DNA from 4 places in the Anaerobacillus sp. genome. Region 2 is predicted to be linked to each of the others. Evidence: riboswitches for the same ligand, from Rfam matches in the RefSeq annotation. Region 2 holds a riboswitch; each other region holds the start of a gene.
The links. Region 2 has a riboswitch for S-adenosylmethionine ahead of ACK4M9_RS13860 (methionine ABC transporter ATP-binding protein). Riboswitches for the same ligand answer to the same signal wherever they lie in the genome.

Region 1 (5,462 bases), on a different contig from region 2:
TGATGAATTAATGATAGACGCCCCTTATGATCAGTGGGTGTCTTTCGTTTTAAAAGTAATGAACGCTAACGGATTAGAAACTGGTCAAATTCTTGATGTAGGCTGTGGAACTGGAAATATTGCAATTCCTTTAAGTAAAAAAGGGCTAGAAGTAACAGCAGTAGATTTATCAGAGGAAATGCTTTTTGTTGCTCAAGAAAAGAGTGTAGCAGCGGGAGCGAAAGTTCAGTTTTTTCAACAAGATATGCGAGAGTTAGAAGGACTCGGCCAATACGATACGATTGTCTCCTTATGCGATTCTATCAACTACCTAAATAATGAAGCTGAACTGAATGCCACATTCAGTAGGGTTAGAGAACATTTGAATGATCATGGTTTATTTATTTTTGATGTCCATTCAATCCATAAAATTGAAAAGGTTTTTAATGGCAACACGTTTGCCCATAACGGCGAAGATATCTCCTATATTTGGGAATGTTTTGCAGGTGTTGAGCCGCACAGTGTTGAACATGATCTATCCTTTTTTGTTCGTAATATGAAGGGTTTATATGAGAGGTACGACGAATTTCATAAACAACGGACATATCCAATTGAGGTCTATGAGCAAGCTTTGCAGAAGGCTGGATTTAAGTTAGTTTCGATCACAGGTGACTTTTCTTTAAAATTGTTAAATAAAGACGCCGAGCGTTGGTTTTTTGTCGCTCAAAGAAAATAGAGTTGAAAAAGAGGCTTTTCTCCATTTTTTTTGGAAAAGCCTCTTTTCACTCTGGACTATTTTTTTTATAATAATATTAAGTAGGGAATTGTTCTTTTACTTTTTCTAAATCTTCATTGTATTTTGCATGAGTTTGCTTGAATAAAAGATCAAACATATCGCCAACTTCACTACCTAATACTTTTAGTCCTTCGCCTGTGACTCCGCCCGGAACGGAAACCCTCTCTTGTAATGTTGGTAATGTAAAAATCCCCTTCTCAAGTAGTTTCCCAAATCCTATCATCATTTCACTAGCCATTTGCGTTCCTTCTTCATGAGTAATTTCAGTTTGTCTAACGGCTGCTTCGATGAAACGCTGAATTAAATAACTAAAAAACGCGGGACCGCAACTGACAATATCTGAAGCTACTCGCGTAATGCCCTCTTCAATAATGACTGGTGTAGAAATATGTGTTAACAGGCTGTGTAAGGTTTCATAGTCGTCAGGCGTGCAAGTTGTTCCTAATGTGACTAGTGATGTCCCTGCAAAAGCACGGTTTGTAATACTAGGAATAATTCGAGCTGTTTTACAGCAGACGACAGATTCCAATTGCGCAATAGAAATCGGACTAGTAATTGAAATAAGTATTTGTTCTTCTGATAATACTGAACTTAGATCCATTAGTAATGGCTGAAATTGTAAAGGTTTTACACAAACAAAGATTATATCAGCTTCGCACGCTACTTCTTCAGAGGAGTTAACAACCTTTAGATCAGGGAATTTTTCTTTAAAAGCATATGCTTTTTCTATTGTTCGATTTGTGATGATAAGTTGAGATGGGGTTACTGCAGTTGATTCGACGAACGATTCAATTAAGATGCTCCCCATACTACCAGTTCCGATAATACCAATTTTCATTTGTTCAACCCCCTCCTTCTCGAACTTTCTTACCCTTAAGTTTATGTGGCTGAAAAAATGAATATGACAAAAATATTCCAACAACTGGATGCATTCAAGGAAAGCCAGCGACAATTAACTGCTCAAATATTCTTTTCACAAAAACATTTGCCGGTAAAAACCATGCCTCCACCATCTCCAACATAAAAGTAGCTAGCTTCCTGCTCTCTTCGCTGTAAAACTCTAACGAATTTTAGAGGCTCGTTCAAGGAAAGCCAGCGACATACTGGTAATACTCAACAAAAAACAATTTTCATACAAAAAAGCTCAGTAAAAACTGAGCTGTGAGATTAATTTCGACTAATAAATTTTAACACCATTTCTTCTGTAACTTGTTTTCTCATCGGAAAACGAAAAGACCTACTTAAGTTGTTTAATTCCTCGGTAATTGCATTAACTTCAACTAAAGAAAAGTGTTTATTAGCCTTCGCATCGTTTACTACTTTTTCAATGCTCTCTTCTCTCTTTATATCAAGTTCTCTATATTTTTTTTCTGCAGCAATAAATGTAGTCATCTGTTCTTTAATCTGTAAGTGTACACTCATATAAATTCTCCTTTTTATCATTCGTTTAGGGGGTAATAACAATGATGAAACTAAAGCGCAACATTCTATTTGTCATTACAGTATGTACAATTGCTTTAATTTTTAGTGTAAGCTTTATTCGTAATTTTGACAACAGTAGCGTACCAGATGATCACTTTGAATTTTTTACAGCAACAAAAGCAACAACAATTGAACAAACTAGCCAATTAGAAATTCAAAACGAGAAAATAGTAGTCGTTGATGTCAAAGGAGCAGTAATTAAGCCAGGTGTCTATGAAATGAACCGTGGCGAGAGGGTAGTACATGCAATTGAAAAGGCTAGTGGCTTTCTCAAAGACGCTAATCAAGACGTAATCAATTTAGCGCTTTTACTAGAGGATGAGATGGTCATTTTTGTTCCGAAAATTGGAGATGAAGAAGTAGAAATGGATGGAACAAATATCTCTACTGTAAAGGATAATGGAAAAATTAATGTTAACGTTGCAACAGCTGAAGAACTTCAACAAATACCTGGAATAGGTCCAGCTAAAGCATCCGCAATCATTTCATATCGTGAAGAAACTGGAAAATTTAAAAGTATCGATGACTTAGTTAACGTCACAGGAATTGGGAAGAAAACAGTTGATAAAATGTCTGAATTCATCGTGGTAAAGTGATAAAATCTTTTTTCAGAAAATTATTGACAATTCTTATTGGTTAAAAGTATAATCACCTCAACGACAATTTAAACGAACACTCTTATTGAGAGAGGTGGAGGGATTGGCCCTATGAAACCCGGCAACCAGTGTGTAAACACAAGGTGCTAAATCCAACAGAACTTATTGGGTTCTGAAAAATGAGAGAAGAAGCAGATGTTAAACTCTTCTCTCATTATGAGGAGAGTTTTTTTAGTTTATATGTGCTAACTGAAGTGAAATTAAAAGGAGGAAGTAAAAAATGACTGAGAGAAATTGGAGTCTAGAAACAATTGCCGTACATGGTGGTCAAGAGGCTGATAGTAATACTTTATCGAGGGCTGTACCGATTTATCAAACTACATCCTATGTTTTCAAAGACACAGATCACGCAGCGAATCTCTTTGCGTTAGCAGAACCAGGAAACATATATACGCGCATAATGAATCCGACTCAAGATGTTTTTGAAAAAAGGGTAGCTGAACTTGAAGGTGGAGTTGCTGCTCTAGCTACTGCAAGTGGTCAGTCGGCAATTACCTTAGCTATATTAAATATTTGTGAAAATGGAGACGAAGTCGTAGCTTCGAGTTCCTTATATGGGGGTACATATAATCTATTTGCCCATACGTTACGAAAGTTAGGAATTAAAGTTCACTTTGTTGATGGCACAGATCCTGAAAATTATCGTGCCGCTATAAATGACAAAACGAAACTTCTTTATGGAGAAATTATCGGCAATCCTAAAGGTGATGTCTTAGATATCCAAGCTGTTTCTACAATTGCGCACGATAATGGCATTCCACTTTTAGTCGACGCTACTTTTTCCACTCCGGCTTTATGTCGTCCAATTGAACATGGTGCAGATATTGTCATTCATTCAGCGACAAAGTTTATTGGTGGGCATGGAACATCTATCGGTGGCGTAATCGTAGATGGTGGAAAGTTTGATTGGGGTAATGGGAAGTTCCCTGGACTTTCAGAGCCAGATCCAAGTTATCACGGTATTGTCTATTCAGAAGCATTAGGAAATCTTGCTTATATCATTAAAGCACGTGTTCAACTCCTTAGGGATATCGGACCTGCAATTGCACCACTCAACTCATTTCTATTACTTCAAGGTCTTGAGACGTTACATTTACGTTTAGAGCGCCATTGTGAAAATGCTTTAAAGGTAGCCAATTATTTAAATGAAAATTCTTTGGTAGAATGGGTAAGTTATCCTGGTTTAGAAAGTCACCCAAGCTATCAATTAGCAGAAAAGTATTTACCAAATGGTAAAGGAGCAATCTTGACCTTCGGTATTAAAGGTGGAATTGAAGAAGGGAAAAAATTTATAAATGCTTTAAATCTATTTTCTCATGTTGCCAATGTTGGAGATGCTAAGTCCTTAGTCATCCATCCAGCAAGTACTACACATCAGCAGTTAACAGCAGAAGAACAGCTATCTGCTGGTGTAACACCTGAATTAATCCGCCTTTCTATTGGAATTGAAAATATAAATGATATTCTTTCGGATTTACAACAAGCTCTTGAAAAAAGCCAAGACTAAAACTAAATATATTTGCGCACGTGTCATTTTTTGTCTAAACTGAAGTAAATAGAAATTACTTAGGGAGGCACATCTATTGTCACGTATATCTTGGGATCAATATTTTATGGCGCAAAGTCACTTGCTAGCGTTAAGGAGCACTTGTACACGTTTAATGGTAGGAGCTACTATCGTTAGGGATAAACGAATAATTGCCGGAGGTTATAACGGATCTATTTCTGGTGGTGAGCATTGTACCGATGACAATTGCTATGTAGAAAACAATCATTGTATCCGAACAATTCACGCCGAGATAAATGCATTACTACAATGTGCAAAATTCGGTGTACCAACAGCGGAAGCGGAAATTTATGTCACTCATTTTCCTTGTTTGAATTGTACGAAGGCAATTATTCAAAGTGGCATTAAGAAAGTTTATTATGCAAAAGACTATAAAAATCACCCGTATGCTATTGAGTTGTTTGAGAGTGCCGGTGTTTATTTAGAGCATGTTGAGTTAGAGGAAATGATTTTGGATTTGAAATCAGCGGAAAAGTTAGCTTTCACAGCTTCGTTATTAACAAAACTCGAAGAAGCGGGGCTTAGTGAAGCAGATTTGAAAAAATTAACAGAAGAAGCAAATCAACTATTCACGTCTACAACATAGTTGAGCGAAAGATAAATAAGAAAACTAAATTCTTATACTTATAGTATCTAAGCCTTTCGTTCGCGAATAGGAGGTCTAATAAGTGTTTGGAAGGATTTACATTTTAGTTGTTGCAGTTATTTGCAGCGTTATTTTACGAATACAGGGCTTTCATAGCATCTCTCTTTGTCTATCGTTAGCCCTAATTTATCTCTTATATAAAAATAAACACAACCCCAAAATAGTGGTTTCCTCAGCTATCATTTTTGTTTTTTTCTACTTTAACCCCATTTACTTTCCAACTCCGCCATCGCTCCCTTCTGAGAACGAAATCTCAGGAAAGATAAGTTCAATCCCAAAAATTGATGGAAATAAGTTGACGTTTGAATTAAAAACATCAGAAAAGCAACTTGTCCA
Region 2 (5,462 bases):
CGCCTATTACGGATATGCAATTGTCTTCTCGATTACCGGTGCGCTGTACGTAGTTGCTTCTGTGTATTTCTTCTTCATTTTTAGAAATGTTGATCGGCCAAAGGTTGAAGAAGTCTCGATAACGACAAAACCAGCCGGATAACGGCATTCGTTACTGATATAGGTGCTAATCTAGAAGCGCAACCGATTTTACTAGTAACAAGGTTTTTTTCATGGCTGTAGCGAATACATTAATAAAGAAATAACCTTGGGGGTGTCATTTTACATGCAGTTTGAACGAGTTCTACAAGGGTTTCAGCAACGACTAAAAGAGGCGAGTCAATTACAGGCATATTTAAGGGAAAATCCTTTTGTGATTGCAATAGAGGTTAATTCTAATATCTATACTTTGCGATTATCATCCGACCACGAGGAGTTCAGCAAAAATAGTTATAGTGATGAGAAGGTAAATCTAACGATACAAGGGAATGAGGAAGTTATTGAAAGACTTCTAAAGGGATTAGACCGCCTCCAAAAACTTGAGAGGCAGAAGGAATTAACGGTACAAGGAAACTATTCTGCTATTTTAAAAGCAGAGACGATTTTTTATTTAAATAACGCTTTAGAAAGACCATAAAATACCAATAATATTTTTCAGAAAAATAAATTGACAGTCTTAAAACACCATGTTAAGATTTGTTCTATCGAAACAAATTTAATTATGAAAACTTAATACTCTTATCAAGAGAGGTGGAGGGACTGGCCCGATGAAACCCGGCAACCGCTAAGTATTTATACTTAGGAAGGTGCCAATTCCTGCAGAGCTAGAGGCTTTGGAAGATGAGATGGATGAACCTATCTATAAACCTTTCTGTGCTTCTGTGTGCAGAAAGGTTTTTTGTGTTACGGAGCCAGGCACCAACTAACATTTGAGGTGCCTGGCACCACAAAAAGACAAATAAGATTATAAATCCATTACAGGTGGAAAAATTGGATAACTCTACCGTAGCCTTTTAACGCGTTAACCTAAGTAAACACATAAGAATAATTAGATAAAGGGGTGATCCACGATGATAACGTTAAACTCTTTAAAGAAGGTATTTCAAACAAAAGATGGAGTCGTAACTGCTGTCGATAATATAAATTTAACAATTAACGAAGGTGAGATATACGGAATTATTGGTTATAGTGGTGCAGGGAAAAGTACTTTAATTCGAATGCTGAACATGTTAGAAAGACCCACTTCAGGAACGGTGGAGGTAGCGAGGAAAAATCTATCACAGCTTTCAAACAAACAACTTCGCCTAGCGCGTCAAGAAATAAGCATGATCTTTCAGCATTTTAACTTACTTTGGTCAAGGACAGTTCGTGAAAATATCTCTTTCCCCCTTGAAATAGCGGGCGTTCCGAAAGAGAAGCGTAAAGAAAGAGTAGAAGAATTAATAAAGTTGGTTGGTTTAGAAGGAAGAGGCGAATCGTATCCATCGCAGCTGAGTGGTGGTCAGAAACAACGTGTTGGTATTGCGAGGGCACTTGCTAATAATCCAAAAGTATTACTATGCGACGAAGCAACATCTGCACTAGATCCGAAAACGACAGACTCGATTTTAGAGCTTCTCGTTGATATTAACCGTAAATTAGGGTTAACGATTGTTTTAATCACTCATGAGATGCATGTTATCCGTAAGATTTGCCACCGTGTTGCAGTGATGGAAAATGGGAACATCGTTGAAGAAGGGCCAGTACTTGAAGTATTTCGTCAGCCTACTCAAGAGATGACAAAGGAATTTGTCAAGCAAGTCACTGAGCCTGAGGAAACGGTAGAAACGGTAAAACATCTTTTGGCAGAAACAAATACAGGAAAGATTGTACAGCTTACCTTTGTCGGTGGCGATGCAGAAAAACCGTTAATCACGCAAATGATCCGAGCGTTTGATATTGATATTAATATTCTGCAAGGGAAAATTTCGCATACTCAAAATGGCCCTTATGGAGCACTGTTCGTCCATATTGATGGTGACGACACAGAAGTCGAGCGAGCTATCGAATATGTCAAGGAGAAGCAAGTAAAAGTGGAGGTGATTAGTAATGGTTAATGAGTTACTTCCAAATGTGAAATGGTCATTAGTTTGGAATGCCACACAGCAAACATTATATATGACTGGAATATCAGTAGTTGCAACGTTATTTTTAGGAATTATCCTAGGACTGTTTCTTTATTTAACTGATAAAGGTAACCTTTGGGAAAATAAAATTATCCATGCGATTACGGCTGCTTTCGTAAATATATTCCGTTCAATACCTTTCATTATTCTAATAATATTATTAATTCCGTTTACGTTATTTGTAGTTGGTACATTCCTTGGAGCAAAAGCAGCTTTACCGGCGTTAATTATCGGAGCTGCACCGTTTTATGCAAGAATGGTTGAGATTGCTCTTCGCGAAATCGATAAGGGAGTGATTGAAGCTGCAGAGTCGATGGGAGCCACTCACTTACAAATCATTTTTAAAGTATTGATACCTGAATCACTACCAGCATTAATTTCAGGGATTACGGTAACTGCAATTGCACTTGTTTCATTTACCGCTATGGCAGGTTTCGTAGGTGCTGGTGGTCTTGGAGATTTAGCTTTCTTAGACGGTTTCCAAAGAAGTCGTAATGATGTAACACTTGTAGCAACAATCGTCATTTTAATCATCGTCTTTTTCATTCAATCAATCGGTGACTTTTTAAAACATGCAACAGACAAACGTTAATTAAATTCTTCTACTCATAAAGAAGAAAGTTAAAATATAAAAACAATTATTGAGAGGGGTACAATATATTATGAAAAAATTAGCAGGAATTTTAAGCGCAGCATTATTATCACTTACATTAGTTGCATGTGGCCAAGGAGAGCAACCAGTTGCAGAACCAAAAACAGGATATGAAGAAGCACCGACTGAAACGGCAGAAGCTACTGAGGAAGTTGTAAAACTAGTTATTGGAGCTTCTAACGTACCACACGCAGAAGTATTAGAAGCAGCAGCACCACTTTTAGTAGAAGAAGGAATTGAGATTGAAGTTGTTCGTTTCCAAGATTACGTTTTGCCAAACAAAGCACTAGCTAGTGAAGAACTTGATGCGAACTATTTCCAGCACATTCCATACTTAACAAAGCAAAATGATGAAAATGGTTACGGATTTGTCAATGCAGGTGGAATTCATATTGAGCCAATCGGTGTTTACTCGCAAAAATGGGCTAGCTTAGACGAACTTCCAGAAGGTGCTGAAATTATAATGAGTAGCGCTATACCTGACCATGGTCGTATTTTAGCAATGTTAGCAGACAAAGGCTTAATTACATTAGCTGAAGGTGTAGGAATCACGGCAACTTTAGAAGACATCACTGAAAACCCAAAGAACTTTAAGTTTAATGATCGTGTTGAAGCTTCTCTTTTACCGCAAGCATACTTGAATGGTGAAGGCGATGCAGTTTTAATCAATTCTAACTTTGCCCTAGGTGCTGGACTTTCTCCAGGGAAAGATGCTATTGCTTTAGAATCATCAGATGTTACAAACCCTTACGTGAACGTAATTGCTGTTCGTGGTGGCGACGAAAACCGTCCGGAAATTCAAAAGCTAGTTGAAGTATTACAATCAGAAACGATCCGTAACTTCATCCTAGAAACGTGGGGCGGCGACGTAGTGCCAGCAGCTAAATAATAATTTAGGGTGCAAGGCACCAACGAAAGTTCACTTTCAACAACACAGATGTAAATTAAGATTGGCAAGAGTTTTCTAATTAAAGAAAGTGAACTTTCCTGGTAATACTATTTACAGGGAATACACCTAAACAAAAGGAAGTTAGCCACATGGTTAACTTCCTTTTTATAACATTGCGATAATTGTCACAAACTTACTAATGACTTTGTGTTATGTTTGATATGAATAAGTTTTAGCTGAAAAGGTTAGAAAGGGGGTAAAATTATGCCTCAAGAAACACGCGAGAAGATATTACAAGCCGCCATTGATCTCATGAGCCTAAAAGGGTACTCAGCAACAACTACAAAAGAGATCGCGCAATTAGCTGGTGTTTCGGAAATGACATTGTTTAGAAAATACAGTAATAAACAGGAAATATTAGATTGTTTAATCGAAAAATATACTTCTTCATTCCGTTCCAAGAAGATATTTACTGAAAATAAATTAGAGTATGATCTTGAGATCGATCTTGCTAATGTAAGCCGTACTTATCAAACATTTATGAATGAAAATCGTAAGGTGGTCCGGTTAGCCTACAAAGAAAGTGGCACGCACGATGAGATTTCCGAAAGACTAACAGCGAACCCTCGACTAATGAGGTCGTTTCTAATTGACTATCTAACTGAAATGAAAAACAGAGATAAAATTATCGATGTTGATATTGAGGTTACAGTACTAAGTTTTATGACAATGAACCTAGGTTTCTTCTCTTCACAATTTATTTCCGTAAAAAAAGTTGCAGTCGTACCTGTAGAAACGTTTATTGAACATAGTGTTAAAGTTTTTGCTAGAGGTTTAAAAAAGTAACAATCTAGAATAAAATCATGCTGTCTCAGTCAGGTGCCAGGCACTAATTGAGGCAGTTTTTTTGATAGGTGCCTGGCACCTAAAAGTGAGGTACATAAAAATGGACCGATAATATGACATAATTCATTTCATCGATACTCATACTAAAAGTGTTAATCACTAAATAAAAAGGGGTAGGGTAACAATGGATGAAATGAATATGAATTCTTATGAATCAGCTTTACACGATTATAAATTAGGCTTAGGGCATTTTACAGAAAAAATGCCGAATATCGCAAGTAAGTTTAATGCATTTACTGAAGCGTGTTTTGCTGAAGGGAAGTTAAGTCAAAAAGAGAAGCAACTTATTGCTTTAGGGATTAGCATCTATTCTCAAGACGAGTATTGTATTATCTACCATACAAAGGGTTGTATTGACCAGGGGTGTTCTGAAGAAGAAATATTAGAAGCGATTGGAGTCACAGGTGCATTTGGCGGTGGAGCAGCGATGAGTCAAGCTGTAACTCTAGTTCAGGACTGTATCGAAGAATTTAATCAAACGTTTAATTAAAACTAAGTATTGAGTGAGGAGAACTAGAATTAATCTAGTTCTTTTTTTGTGCAAAAAAAGTAAATTCAGAAAAATTGTTCGTCAGATTACGACATGTCTCCTTGTCTAATGTAAGAAACAACTCACTAAAACATAGTTTAACATTTACTTATGGAGACTAAGTTTAGGCTTTCATAAGTGTAGTTATGAAGAATTTCCATAAAAAACAAGTTACGAATAGAACGTAAATAATGATTAATTATGTAAATTTTTATTTAAATTCAAGTGTTGACATTGTAAAAAAAAGGGAGTATTATGAGTCTTGAGAAGTTCACTGTACTACACTTAATAGTACACGCAATACAGAAAAAAAACGAGGAAAAATGAAACTAAATTCGAATT
Region 3 (5,462 bases), on a different contig from region 2:
TTCTTTTCAAGATAGCTCTTTTTTGCCATGAAACCAGTATAAGGAACAACTCCAGATTCAGCACCGAATGATGCAACAATGTGACCAATTCCATCTAGTTCGAATTGTGTTGCTGTTGGTTCAAACAGTTGGACAAATTCACCTGTTCCAGATGCAAAGGCACTTGGGATATTCCCGAAATCAATATTTTGGATTAAATTTAAATCATTTTGCGGATCAATATTATGCTTTCTTAAGACATGCTCACCTACCATTTGAGGCATTCCACCTTTACGTTGACCAAGAAATGTACTCCCTTTTAACATACTCCAATTAAAATCTTCAATTGGTTCTCTTGATACAAGGAAGGTTCCATCTGTTTGCGTTAAAGCGGCAAAGTTTATCGGTGGATCATTAGCTTCTTGAGCATAAACGTAAATTGATGTTTCCGCTCCGACTAGGGCGACATCAGCACCATTTGCTAAGAGAGTCGTCATCGTCGTGTCCCCACCCCAAGTAGTTGTTAAATCAATCTCAATTCCTTCTTCTTCAAAGAAGCCTTCAGAAATCGCTACATATTGTGGAGCATAGAAGATTGACCGTGTTACCTCTGCGACGCGAACCTTATCTATACCTTGACTAGAAGAACAGCCCACTACTAAAAAAGCAGTCATTACAGTAATGAAACTAAAGAATAATATTTTTCTTAAACCTGCCATTTAAACTCCTCCTGTTATAAACAATGTGATATCTTCTGATGTAATACTCTATGTCAATTCGCCCAGATGTGTGTTAATCCTAAAAAAAGATTAGGAGAGAGGGGACACGTTGAAGCCCGCAACGTGCCCGTCAGGAGAGTCAGGGCGTCGTAAAGGTAACATGGAAGTCAGCCATGTGCCCGTCAGGAGAGCTGAGTCGACGTAAAGGTAACGTTGAAGCCGGCAACGTGCCCGTCAGGAGAGCCGAGTCGTCGTAAAGGGAACATTGAAGCCGGCAACGTGCCCATCAGGAGAGCCAGGCCGTCGTAAAGGTAACGTTGAAGCCGGCAACGTGCCCGTCAGGAGAGCTGAGTCGACGTAAAGGTGACGTTGAAGCTGGCAACGTGCCCGTCAGGAGAGCCGAGTCGTCGTAAAGGGAACATTGAAGCCGGCAACGTGCCCGTCAGGAGAGCCAGGCCGTCGTAAAGGGAAACATAGTAGAAAAGGGTTCTTTGTGTCGCCAATATTGTAGCCTTACAATAGAGAATAATGGAGGGGGAAAATGGTAAATGAGGCAAGTAAATATGATTTCTAGCTTGTTTTTAGGAAGGAAAAAAAAGAGGCTGGACTCAAAAGTCATTTTACAATAACCTCTTAAGTCAGCCTCTTCAACTTTAGAATTAAGATTTTCTATAGAATTAGGTTTTCTTTTAGAATTTAGATTTAGAATTTTGGTCCGGCATTGCGGATCTCATCGCTTATTTCCGCAAACTTTTTAAAGTTTTCTTGAAACTTAGTAGCTAGAGACTTTGCTTTGGCATCGTATGCCTTTTTATCTGTCCATGTATCCTTAGGCTGAAGAATTTCATCAGGTACTCCTGGGCACCGAGTTGGGATATTTAATCCGAAAATCGGATCGACAATTGTTTCAACAGAGTTTAATTCGCCTAATAGAGCGGCTTGAACCATCGCACGAGTATAAGCTAAATTCATACGTTTACCAACGCCATACTCGCCACCAGACCAGCCAGTGTTTACTAAGAATACTTGGGCATTATGTTGGTTAATTTTCTCCCCTAACATTTCGGCATAGCGGTAGGCTGGAAGTGGTAAGAATGGTGCTCCAAAGCAAGTTGAGAATGTTGCTTCTGGACTTGTTACACCACGTTCAGTACCTGCTAGCTTACTTGTGTAACCTGATAGAAAGTGATACATGGCTTGTTCTTTTGTTAGTTTACTAATTGGAGGTAATACTCCAAAAGCATCCGCCGTTAGAAAAATAATTGTACTAGGGTGGCCTGCGACACTTGGAATGACTGAATTTGGAATCGATTGAAGTGGGTAGGCAGCACGAGTATTTTCAGTTAATGATGTATCATGATAATCTGGATTAAAATTTTTATCTAAAACGACATTCTCTAAGACTGCGCCAAAGCGAATTGCGTTGTAGATTTGTGGTTCTTTTTCCTCGGTAAGACTGATACATTTTGCATAGCAACCACCTTCGATATTAAAAACACCAGTGTGTGACCACCCATGCTCGTCATCACCGATTAAATGGCGATCTGGATCAGCAGAGAGAGTTGTTTTCCCTGTTCCAGATAGACCGAAGAATAAAGCTACATCACCTTCATCTCCAACGTTTGCTGAGCAATGCATAGAGAGGACATTTTTTTCAGGCAATAAATAGTTCATAATTGAAAAAATTGATTTTTTTATTTCTCCAGCATATTCGGTACCACCAATAAGAACTGTACGTTTCTCAAAAGAGATGATAATAAACGTCTCTGAATTGGTACCATCAATTGTTGGATTAGCTTTAAATCCAGGTGCTGAAATAATCGTAAACTCAGCCTCATGAGTCGCTAGCTCAGCTTCTGTAGGGCGGATGAACAATTGGCGAGCGAAGAGATTGTGCCAAGCAAACTCATTTATAACACGAATTGGGAGGCGATATCCCTTATCTGCACCTGCATAGTTTTTTGAAGCATAGACTTTATCTTTTGTTTTTAAATATGCTAGTACTTTTTTATATAAATTTTCAAATACATCTTTACTAATCGGTTGGTTTACAGCCCCCCAATTAATTTTGTTTCTTACAGAAGTTTCTTCTACGATGTACTTATCCTGAGGTGAACGTCCTGTGTATTTACCAGTTGTTGCAAGAAGGGCTCCAGTGGAAGTTAATTTGCCTTCTTTTCGCTCAAGAGCACTTTCCACTAATTGTGATATCGGTAAGTCGTGGCAAATATTATCACCCTTCAAAACATTTTCTAATTCTGTTTCATAACTAAGTGTACTCATTCGCACCAAAACCCTTCCTAATATTGTTTTTTTAAAGAATAAATTTTCTGGACTTCCATAAAGCCTGTTTTGACGAGCGTCCAACACTCGATTTAAGAGCTAGTCAGAATAAAAGTTTAAAAAATACAGTTGACCGTTTATCAATGACTATACTTTTTAATTTATGCTGTAATTACCTTCTTTGTCAATAATTAGTATAACACATTAAGATTAATAGTCTATACTATTCACCTTTTTTTATTTCGACAATAATGAATTTCATCATTCTTTCTTTTCGCTACTAAGTTCTAAATGTAGTTGCGTTAAAACCATTCGCAACTACATATAGTTTGATATAGCTCGATTAAGGTAATGATGAAATTCACTTAATTAAAGTAGCATTTTGGTTACTCTCGATGAATGATTTGGAGTGAGGGAAAAAAGCAAAGTAATTATCGACAAAACTAGGCAAGATCAACGAAAATAGGTTGACTTTATATAACTGTTACGATATGATATGACCCGAACGGATACTCTTATCCCGAGTCGGTGGAGGGACAGGCCCGAAGAAACCCAGCAACCAACACTTAAATGTTTGCTTCATTAGCTAACATTCCATCATAGTGAAAAGGTGCTAACCTGCAAGACTACGGTCTTGATCGATAAGAGGCGAAAGGCTTATAATCAAAACCTTTTCCTCATCTTTGGGAAAGGTTTTTTCATATGAGGCTAAAATTATTTGTGTTTGTCAACGATGTACCGTGACTTTCACGAAGATGAAAGAAATTAGTCTAATCTTAGTGTAACCATAGAAAAAATGGTTAAGCTAGGTTTAAAAGGAAATGATTTGTTCTTTCAAAAAATTCTGTTTGACTACACAGTCAATAGGGAAAATGAGTACCGTATCAAAGAAGTACATACCCTAAAAAGGTTGAAGGAGGTACAAAAAATGACAGATAAGAAAACACGTCGTTTATTTACATCAGAAAGTGTAACTGAAGGTCATCCAGATAAGATTTGTGACCAAATATCAGATTCGATTCTTGATGCTATTTTAGCTAATGATCCTAATGCCCGTGTTGCGTGTGAAACATCAGTAACAACTGGTTTAGTACTCGTTGCAGGAGAAATTACAACATCTACATATGTTGATATTCCTAAGATTGTACGTGAGACGGTTCGTAACATTGGCTACAACCGCGCTAAGTATGGTTTTGACTCTGAAACTTGTGCAGTATTGACATCAATTGATGAGCAATCAGCTGATATTGCCCAAGGTGTTGATCAAGCTCTTGAAGCACGAGAGGGTTTAATGACAGATGAAGAAATCGAAGCAATTGGGGCAGGAGATCAAGGGTTAATGTTTGGCTATGCAAATAACGAAACACCTGAATTAATGCCACTACCAATATCACTTGCTCACAAGCTAGCTCGTCGTTTAACAGAAGTTCGTAAAGAAGAAATCCTTCCTTATTTACGTCCAGATGGTAAGACGCAAGTAACCGTTGAGTACGATGAGAATAATAAACCTACACGAATTGATACGATTGTTATTTCAACCCAACATCATCCAGAAATTTCGTTAGAGCAAATTCAACGTAATCTAAAAGAGTATGTGATTAAGCCAGTTGTACCTGCTCATTTAATTGATGAAGAGACTAAATACTTTATTAATCCAACAGGGCGTTTCGTTATCGGTGGACCACAAGGTGACGCTGGTTTAACAGGACGTAAAATCATTGTTGACACTTATGGGGGCTATGCACGCCATGGTGGTGGAGCATTCTCTGGTAAGGATCCAACAAAAGTTGACCGTTCAGCAGCTTATGCAGCTCGTTATGTTGCGAAGAACATTGTTGCCGCAGGACTTGCTGATCGCTGTGAAGTTCAACTTGCTTATGCAATTGGTGTAGCGCAACCAGTATCTATTTCAATTGATACATTTGGCACAGGGAAAGTTTCTGAAGAAATATTAGTGGAAGTTGTTCGTTCAAACTTTGACCTTCGTCCAGCTGGTATTATCAAAATGCTAGACCTACGTCGTCCGATCTATAAGCAAACTGCTGCATATGGGCACTTTGGACGTACAGATATTGAGTTACCATGGGAATTCACAGATAAAGCAGAAGCATTAAAAGCTCAAGCTCTAAAATAATAGAAAAGTGGCTGTCCAAAAGTAAAGTCACCTAACGTAGTATAAATAGATCGTGTACAACATACACCTCTAGATATAGTACGTTAGGTGAACCGAAACTTATTGGACAGCTTTTTTTTGTTCAAAAAATAGACACAACCCTTTGTCACTTTTTAGCGAATAGGGCAAACGCTTTCTTTGTAGGTAGGAAAAGATATCAATTTTTTTCCTAGCCAAGTATTTATGAAATCAGGAAAATAATGAGAGATTTTGTCACAAGAATTATATGAAAATTGCATAGATTTGGGATTAATATAGAGGTATTACTATTTTTACCGTCGAAATGTAATATTAAGAATATTATGTAA
Region 4 (5,462 bases), on a different contig from region 2:
CAGAAGCCTCACGCTTTAGAGGGTGGATCTAATCAAATAGAGAAGTGTTTAATATTAGTTTGACGTTTAGTGTATTTATAGCTTTATTGAAGATGATGAAAATGAGATTGAGACTGATGACTTTGCAGTTTCAATTTCATTTTTTTTGAAGATAAGTGAATGATTTTCATAATTATCAAAAACGAGCCATATCAAACTATGTTTAGTTGTGGCGACTTTACCCAACTAAATATAGTATCTTAATGGCGATAAATATTGAATTATGGAATTCATGAAAGTATCTCAAACTTATAATTCTTAATCTCAGTGAGGTGTAATTTTACCTTATTTTCACTCTTTGCTATAATTAGAAGCGGTATGAAATCAATAAAAGAGGTTGTGGGTCAATGAAAAAAGTAGTGTTATTAGCCACTGGGGGTACAATTGCAAGTAAACCTAATAAAGAAGGTAGACTTGTTGCAGGGGAATTAACAGGAAATGAACTAGCCAAAATTTGTGGAATACCAAATGATATTGAGGTTGAAGTCATTTCTATCCTTCAAAAGCCGAGTATGCATATTACAATTGCAGATTTATTAGATATAAAAGTAAAGATAGACGAAATTTTTAAAAATAGCAAAATTGACGGGATTGTCATCACTCATGGAACTGATTCGTTGGAGGAAACGGCATACTTTTTGGACTTGGTCATTGCTGATGAACGACCAATTGTTATTACAGGTTCACAACGCGCTCCCGATGAAATTGGAAGTGACTCTTATATTAATTTACGACATGCTATTTATACAGCATGTGATCACCAATTAAAAGGTGTTGGAACAGTCGTTGTTTTTAATGAACGTATATTCGCTGCGAAATACGTGAAGAAAGAACACGCTTCAAATATCCAAGGGTTTAATGCCTTTGGCTTTGGTTATCTAGGTATTATTGATAACGATAAAGTTTATTTATATCAAAAACCGGCTAACCGCGAATTTTATAAAATTGAAAGTCCTAGAGAAATTCCTAATGTAGATATCATTATGAGTTATTTAAATGCAGATGATAAATTTTTAAGAGCTTCAATCGAGTCAAAAACGTGTGGAATTATTTTAGAAGGTACGGGCCGTGGGCAAGTTTCGCCTCTCATGATGGAGGCGATTGGTGAAGCGTTAAGCAAAGGAATATACATTTTAATTACCACTGCTAGTGAAGAGGGCTATGTGTATCCAACTTATGAATATTTAGGAAGTGCCTATGACTTAGTTAAAGCGGGTGTTATCTTAGGTGGGGACTTAGATAGTAAGAAAGCTAGGATTAAACTAATTGTTTTATTATTAGCAAATGAACAAGTTAAAGAAAAATTTGAATGAGAGTAAAAAACATAGAGTAAAGTCTATGTTTTTTTACTTCTCATCTAACTAAGATACATGTTACCATTAGAAAAAAGAGAGAGAGGAACCTAGTTGTAATGGTTAGTATCATTTTTGCAAGTTTAGCTCCTAGCCTAGCTCTACTTTGTTTTTTTTATTTAAAAGATAAATATAATTCTGAGCCTCTTGGCATGGTATTTAGAAGCTTTATTTTTGGAGCTTTATTAGTGTTTCCAGTGCTGGTTATTCAATATGCCTTTCAAGAAGAGGGGTACTTAATAAATACACTTTCACAAGCCTTTATTTCTGCAGCTTTATTTGAGGAGTTTTTTAAGTGGTTTATCTTATTTTATACTGCATACAAACACGCCGAGTTCAATCAACATTACGATGGGATTGTCTATGGCGTTAGTGTTTCGTTAGGATTTGCTACGATGGAAAATATTTTTTATCTGGTCGCTTATGGATATGGAGTCGATCTCGCATTAGTTCGAGCGTTGTTGCCAGTTTCAGGGCATGCGTTATTCGGTGTTATTATGGGTTATTACTTTGGTAAGGCTAAGTTTAGTAATAAAAGTAATGAGAAAAAGCTTTTGTTATTTGCCTTCCTAATACCGTGGTTATTGCATGGTATGTATGATTATATTCTTTTTGTTTCTAATTATTGGGTGTATATGATGTTGCCGTTTATGATTTTCTTATGGTGGCTAGCGTTAAAGAAAGTTAAACTAGCTAACGAAAAACAGTAAAAAAAGATTTCCAATAGTGAAAAAAACGCCAAAAATAGGGTATAAATAGTCTATAGACAGAAGTGTGTTAAAGAGGTGAAAGTATTGTTAGAACCTAAACAAAGGTATAAGGTAACTGTAAGGTGCTATGATTGTGGCGAGAAGTTTATTTTGCGCGGTAAATTAAATAGGGATGGGAATTATGAAACTGGGTTTAAACGATGTGTCTGTGGAAATGAAGAAGGGTTACAAATAGATGCACAACCGCAATAAAAAACACCATCTTCAATGAAAAGTCGCTGCCTTTCGCTTTCTTCAAAACTCTAACTATTTTAGAGGCTTGTTCAAGGGAATTCAGCGACATCTTCTAAAAAAGTAAAAAGTTGTTTTAAGGTTATTTTTAATTGGCGATAATAGTCTATTTATTAATGTTTTAAAACCTATTTCGCAAAAAGAGTTGCATTTGCTCTCGAAATAGTGTAGTTTAATAATCAATATAAAATAAAAATTCATATAATTCGTTTAATTCTTATCGAGAGAGATGGAGGGAAGTGGCCCTATGAAATCTCAGCAACCAGCCTATAGTGGTCAGGTGCTAAATCCATCAAGTTTTTCAAAACTTGAAAGATAAGAAGAAGGAAACTGCTATCAGTGACTTCTTCTTAATTTAGAAGAAGTCTTTTTATTTAGTTAATTTTTAGTCATTTAAAGCGTTAATTTAAAGGGGTGGAGAATATGGGATTTAAGCATCTTGAAACGCAGTTAGTACAGTTAGGTAATAGAAGTGATACAAAAACAGGTACGGTTAATCCACCGGTTTATTTTTCAACAGCCTATCGTCATGAAGGAATTGGTCAGTCAACAGGATATGACTATAGTAGGACTGGAAATCCGACCCGACATATTTTAGAAGAAGGGATTGCTTTATTAGAAGGTGGGGATCGCGGTTTTGCATGCAGTTCAGGGATGGCTGCAATTCAAACCGTTATGTCTATATTCAAACAAGGAGATGAAATTATTGTTTGCCAGGATTTATATGGGGGGACGTATCGCCTGTTTGAACAAGGCTGGAAACATTGGGGTGTGAACTTCCGATATTGGGATGGAGTCAATTTCGAACAGTTGGAAGCTTTGGTTACTAAAGCTACGAAAGCAATCTTTATTGAAACTCCTACAAATCCACTAATGCAAGAGTTGAGTATTACTAGAGTAAGTGATATTTCAAAAAAATATGAACTGTTACTAATTGTCGATAATACATTTTATACCCCTTATATTCAAAGGCCAATTGAAGAGGGGGCAAATATAGTAATTCATAGTGCAACGAAATATTTAGGTGGCCACAATGATGTTTTAGCAGGTCTGATTGTTGCAAAAGGTGATGGTCTTTCTGAAAGGATTGGCTTTTTCCATAATGGTATTGGTGCGACATTATCCCCGTTTGACTCTTGGTTATTAATTAGAGGGTTGAAAACGTTGGCTTTAAGAATGGAGAAGCACGAAGAAAATGCAAAAGTAGTGGCCAGTTTTTTAACAGAGCATCCACTGGTTACAGATGTTTTATACCCAGGTCGTGGGGGAATGCTGTCTTTTAGGATCAAAGATCCTAAATCTGTAAATAAACTATTACAAAATTTGAAGCTAATTACCTTTGCAGAAAGTCTTGGTGGCGTAGAAAGTTTAATGACGTATCCTACAACCCAAACGCACGCCGATATTCCAGAGGATGTTCGTGAAAAGTTTGGAGTCTGTAAAAGACTTTTACGTTTTTCCGTAGGTGTTGAAAATAAAGAAGATTTAATTGATGACTTGACGCAAGCATTGGCATGTATCGAAGGGGGAGCTAACATTGGCTGATCAATACCATATCCAAACAAAACTCTTGCACAATAACCATAAAGTCGATCAACAAACTGGTGCCGTAAGTGTGCCAATTCATCATTCGTCTACATTTCACCAATTTTCCTTCGATGAGTTTGGTGAATACGATTATGCAAGAGGGGCTAATCCGACTCGCAAAGCTCTTGAAGAAGTCATCGCGCAGTTGGAGGGTGGAACACGTGGTTTTGCCTTTTCGTCAGGAATGGCTGCTATTTCAACTGCATTTATGCTTCTTTCAAAGGGCGATCACGTGTTAATTACTGAAGATGTTTATGGCGGAACGTATCGTTTCGTTACCCAGATCCTTATAAAATTTGGTATCGAACACACATTTGTTGACATGACAAATGAAACTGAAGTTGAAAGCAAAATTCGAGCAAATACAAAATTGATTTATATTGAAACGCCTTCTAACCCTACATTAAAAATAACAGATATAAAAGCGATTGTTGGAATTGCGAAAGCTCACAATTGTTTAACGTTTTGTGATAATACGTTTCTAACACCAGTGTTCCAAAAACCGCTAGATTTGGGTGTTGATGTTGTGCTTCACAGTGCTACGAAATTTTTAGGAGGGCATAGTGATGTTGTAGCAGGTCTTGCTATTGTTAAAGATGAAGAACTTGGTAGACAACTTGCGTTTTTACAAAATTCTTTTGGGGCCATCTTAGGTGTTCAAGATAGTTGGTTAGTATTGCGAGGCTTAAAAACATTACAAGTCAGGATGAATGCTAGTTCCTTAGCCGCCTTAACAATTGCTAAATGGCTAAGCGAGAGAAAAGAAGTAAAAGCCGTATATTATCCTGGACTTCCTAACCATCCTGGTAGAAGTATTCAGGAACAACAAGCTACTAGTCATGGAGCGGTCTTATCGTTTGAATTCCCAACAAAGAAAAATGCAAAAGACTTTGTTGAAAATGTAAAGTTACCTGTTTTTGCTGTCAGTTTAGGAGCAGTTGAAACAATCCTTTCATACCCGGCAACGATGTCCCACGGCTCTATGCCTGAACAAGAGCGATTAAAACGAGGCATCACTGACGGTTTATTAAGACTTTCTGTAGGTTTAGAAGATGTAAATGACTTAATTGACGATTTCCAACAGGCATTAAATGCTAAATAAACTAAGAATAATGTTCTAGCTCTAATAGAAAGGAAGATACAAATGAGTTTTTTGCATGAAATGAAAACGAGGACGTTAATTGGAGACGGAGCTATTGGAACATTTCTGTACTTAAAAGGACTAGATCGTTGTTTTGAAGAATTGAATTTGACTGATCCGTCAAAGGTTCAAGAAGTTCATCAAGCATATCTTCAGGCGGGGGCTCAGCTCATTCAAACAAACACATATGCAGCAAATAAAATAAAACTGTCACGCTACGGTTTAGAGGATAAAGTTGCAAAGATAAATAAAGCCGCGGTAAATTGTGCAAAGAAGGTTATTACTAATCAAGAAGCTTACTTGTTAGGTACGATTGGTGGAATTAGAGGTTTTCAAAAAAGA

Region 1: linked by a shared signal. The riboswitch ahead of ACK4M9_RS10930 (homocysteine synthase) and the one ahead of ACK4M9_RS13860 (methionine ABC transporter ATP-binding protein) in region 2 are both predicted to bind S-adenosylmethionine.
Region 3: linked by a shared signal. The riboswitch ahead of metK (methionine adenosyltransferase) and the one ahead of ACK4M9_RS13860 (methionine ABC transporter ATP-binding protein) in region 2 are both predicted to bind S-adenosylmethionine.
Region 4: linked by a shared signal. The riboswitch ahead of ACK4M9_RS15435 (methionine biosynthesis PLP-dependent protein) and the one ahead of ACK4M9_RS13860 (methionine ABC transporter ATP-binding protein) in region 2 are both predicted to bind S-adenosylmethionine.

What each region holds. Positions count from the first base shown of each region.
Region 1 is NZ_JBKBWN010000006.1:219,583-225,044, reverse strand. It holds gene ACK4M9_RS10950 (class I SAM-dependent DNA methyltransferase) at 1-715, shown strand, start outside; gene comER (late competence protein ComER) at 792-1,613, opposite strand; gene ACK4M9_RS10940 (DUF2533 family protein) at 1,943-2,197, opposite strand; gene ACK4M9_RS10935 (helix-hairpin-helix domain-containing protein) at 2,239-2,853, shown strand; SAM riboswitch class I at 2,933-3,039, shown strand; gene ACK4M9_RS10930 (homocysteine synthase) at 3,134-4,420, shown strand; gene ACK4M9_RS10925 (ComE operon protein 2) at 4,497-5,066, shown strand; gene ACK4M9_RS10920 (DNA internalization-related competence protein ComEC/Rec2) at 5,149-5,462, shown strand, end outside.
Region 2 is NZ_JBKBWN010000009.1:58,441-63,902, reverse strand. It holds gene ACK4M9_RS13870 (MFS transporter) at 1-142, shown strand, start outside; gene ACK4M9_RS13865 (SCP2 sterol-binding domain-containing protein) at 266-616, shown strand; SAM riboswitch class I at 715-826, shown strand; gene ACK4M9_RS13860 (methionine ABC transporter ATP-binding protein) at 1,050-2,075, shown strand; gene ACK4M9_RS13855 (methionine ABC transporter permease) at 2,068-2,736, shown strand; gene ACK4M9_RS13850 (MetQ/NlpA family ABC transporter substrate-binding protein) at 2,807-3,685, shown strand; gene ACK4M9_RS13845 (TetR/AcrR family transcriptional regulator) at 3,950-4,531, shown strand; gene ACK4M9_RS13840 (carboxymuconolactone decarboxylase family protein) at 4,716-5,081, shown strand.
Region 3 is NZ_JBKBWN010000004.1:170,299-175,760, forward strand. It holds gene ACK4M9_RS06915 (ABC transporter substrate-binding protein) at 1-653, opposite strand, end outside; gene pckA (phosphoenolpyruvate carboxykinase (ATP)) at 1,401-2,981, opposite strand; SAM riboswitch class I at 3,494-3,629, shown strand; gene metK (methionine adenosyltransferase) at 3,910-5,115, shown strand.
Region 4 is NZ_JBKBWN010000011.1:47,280-52,741, forward strand. It holds gene ACK4M9_RS15415 (Glu/Leu/Phe/Val family dehydrogenase) at 1-32, shown strand, start outside; gene ACK4M9_RS15420 (asparaginase) at 387-1,352, shown strand; gene prsW (glutamic-type intramembrane protease PrsW) at 1,451-2,101, shown strand; gene ACK4M9_RS15430 (hypothetical protein) at 2,186-2,353, shown strand; SAM riboswitch class I at 2,607-2,714, shown strand; gene ACK4M9_RS15435 (methionine biosynthesis PLP-dependent protein) at 2,816-3,937, shown strand; gene metC (cystathionine beta-lyase) at 3,930-5,081, shown strand; gene ACK4M9_RS15445 (bifunctional homocysteine S-methyltransferase/methylenetetrahydrofolate reductase) at 5,124-5,462, shown strand, end outside.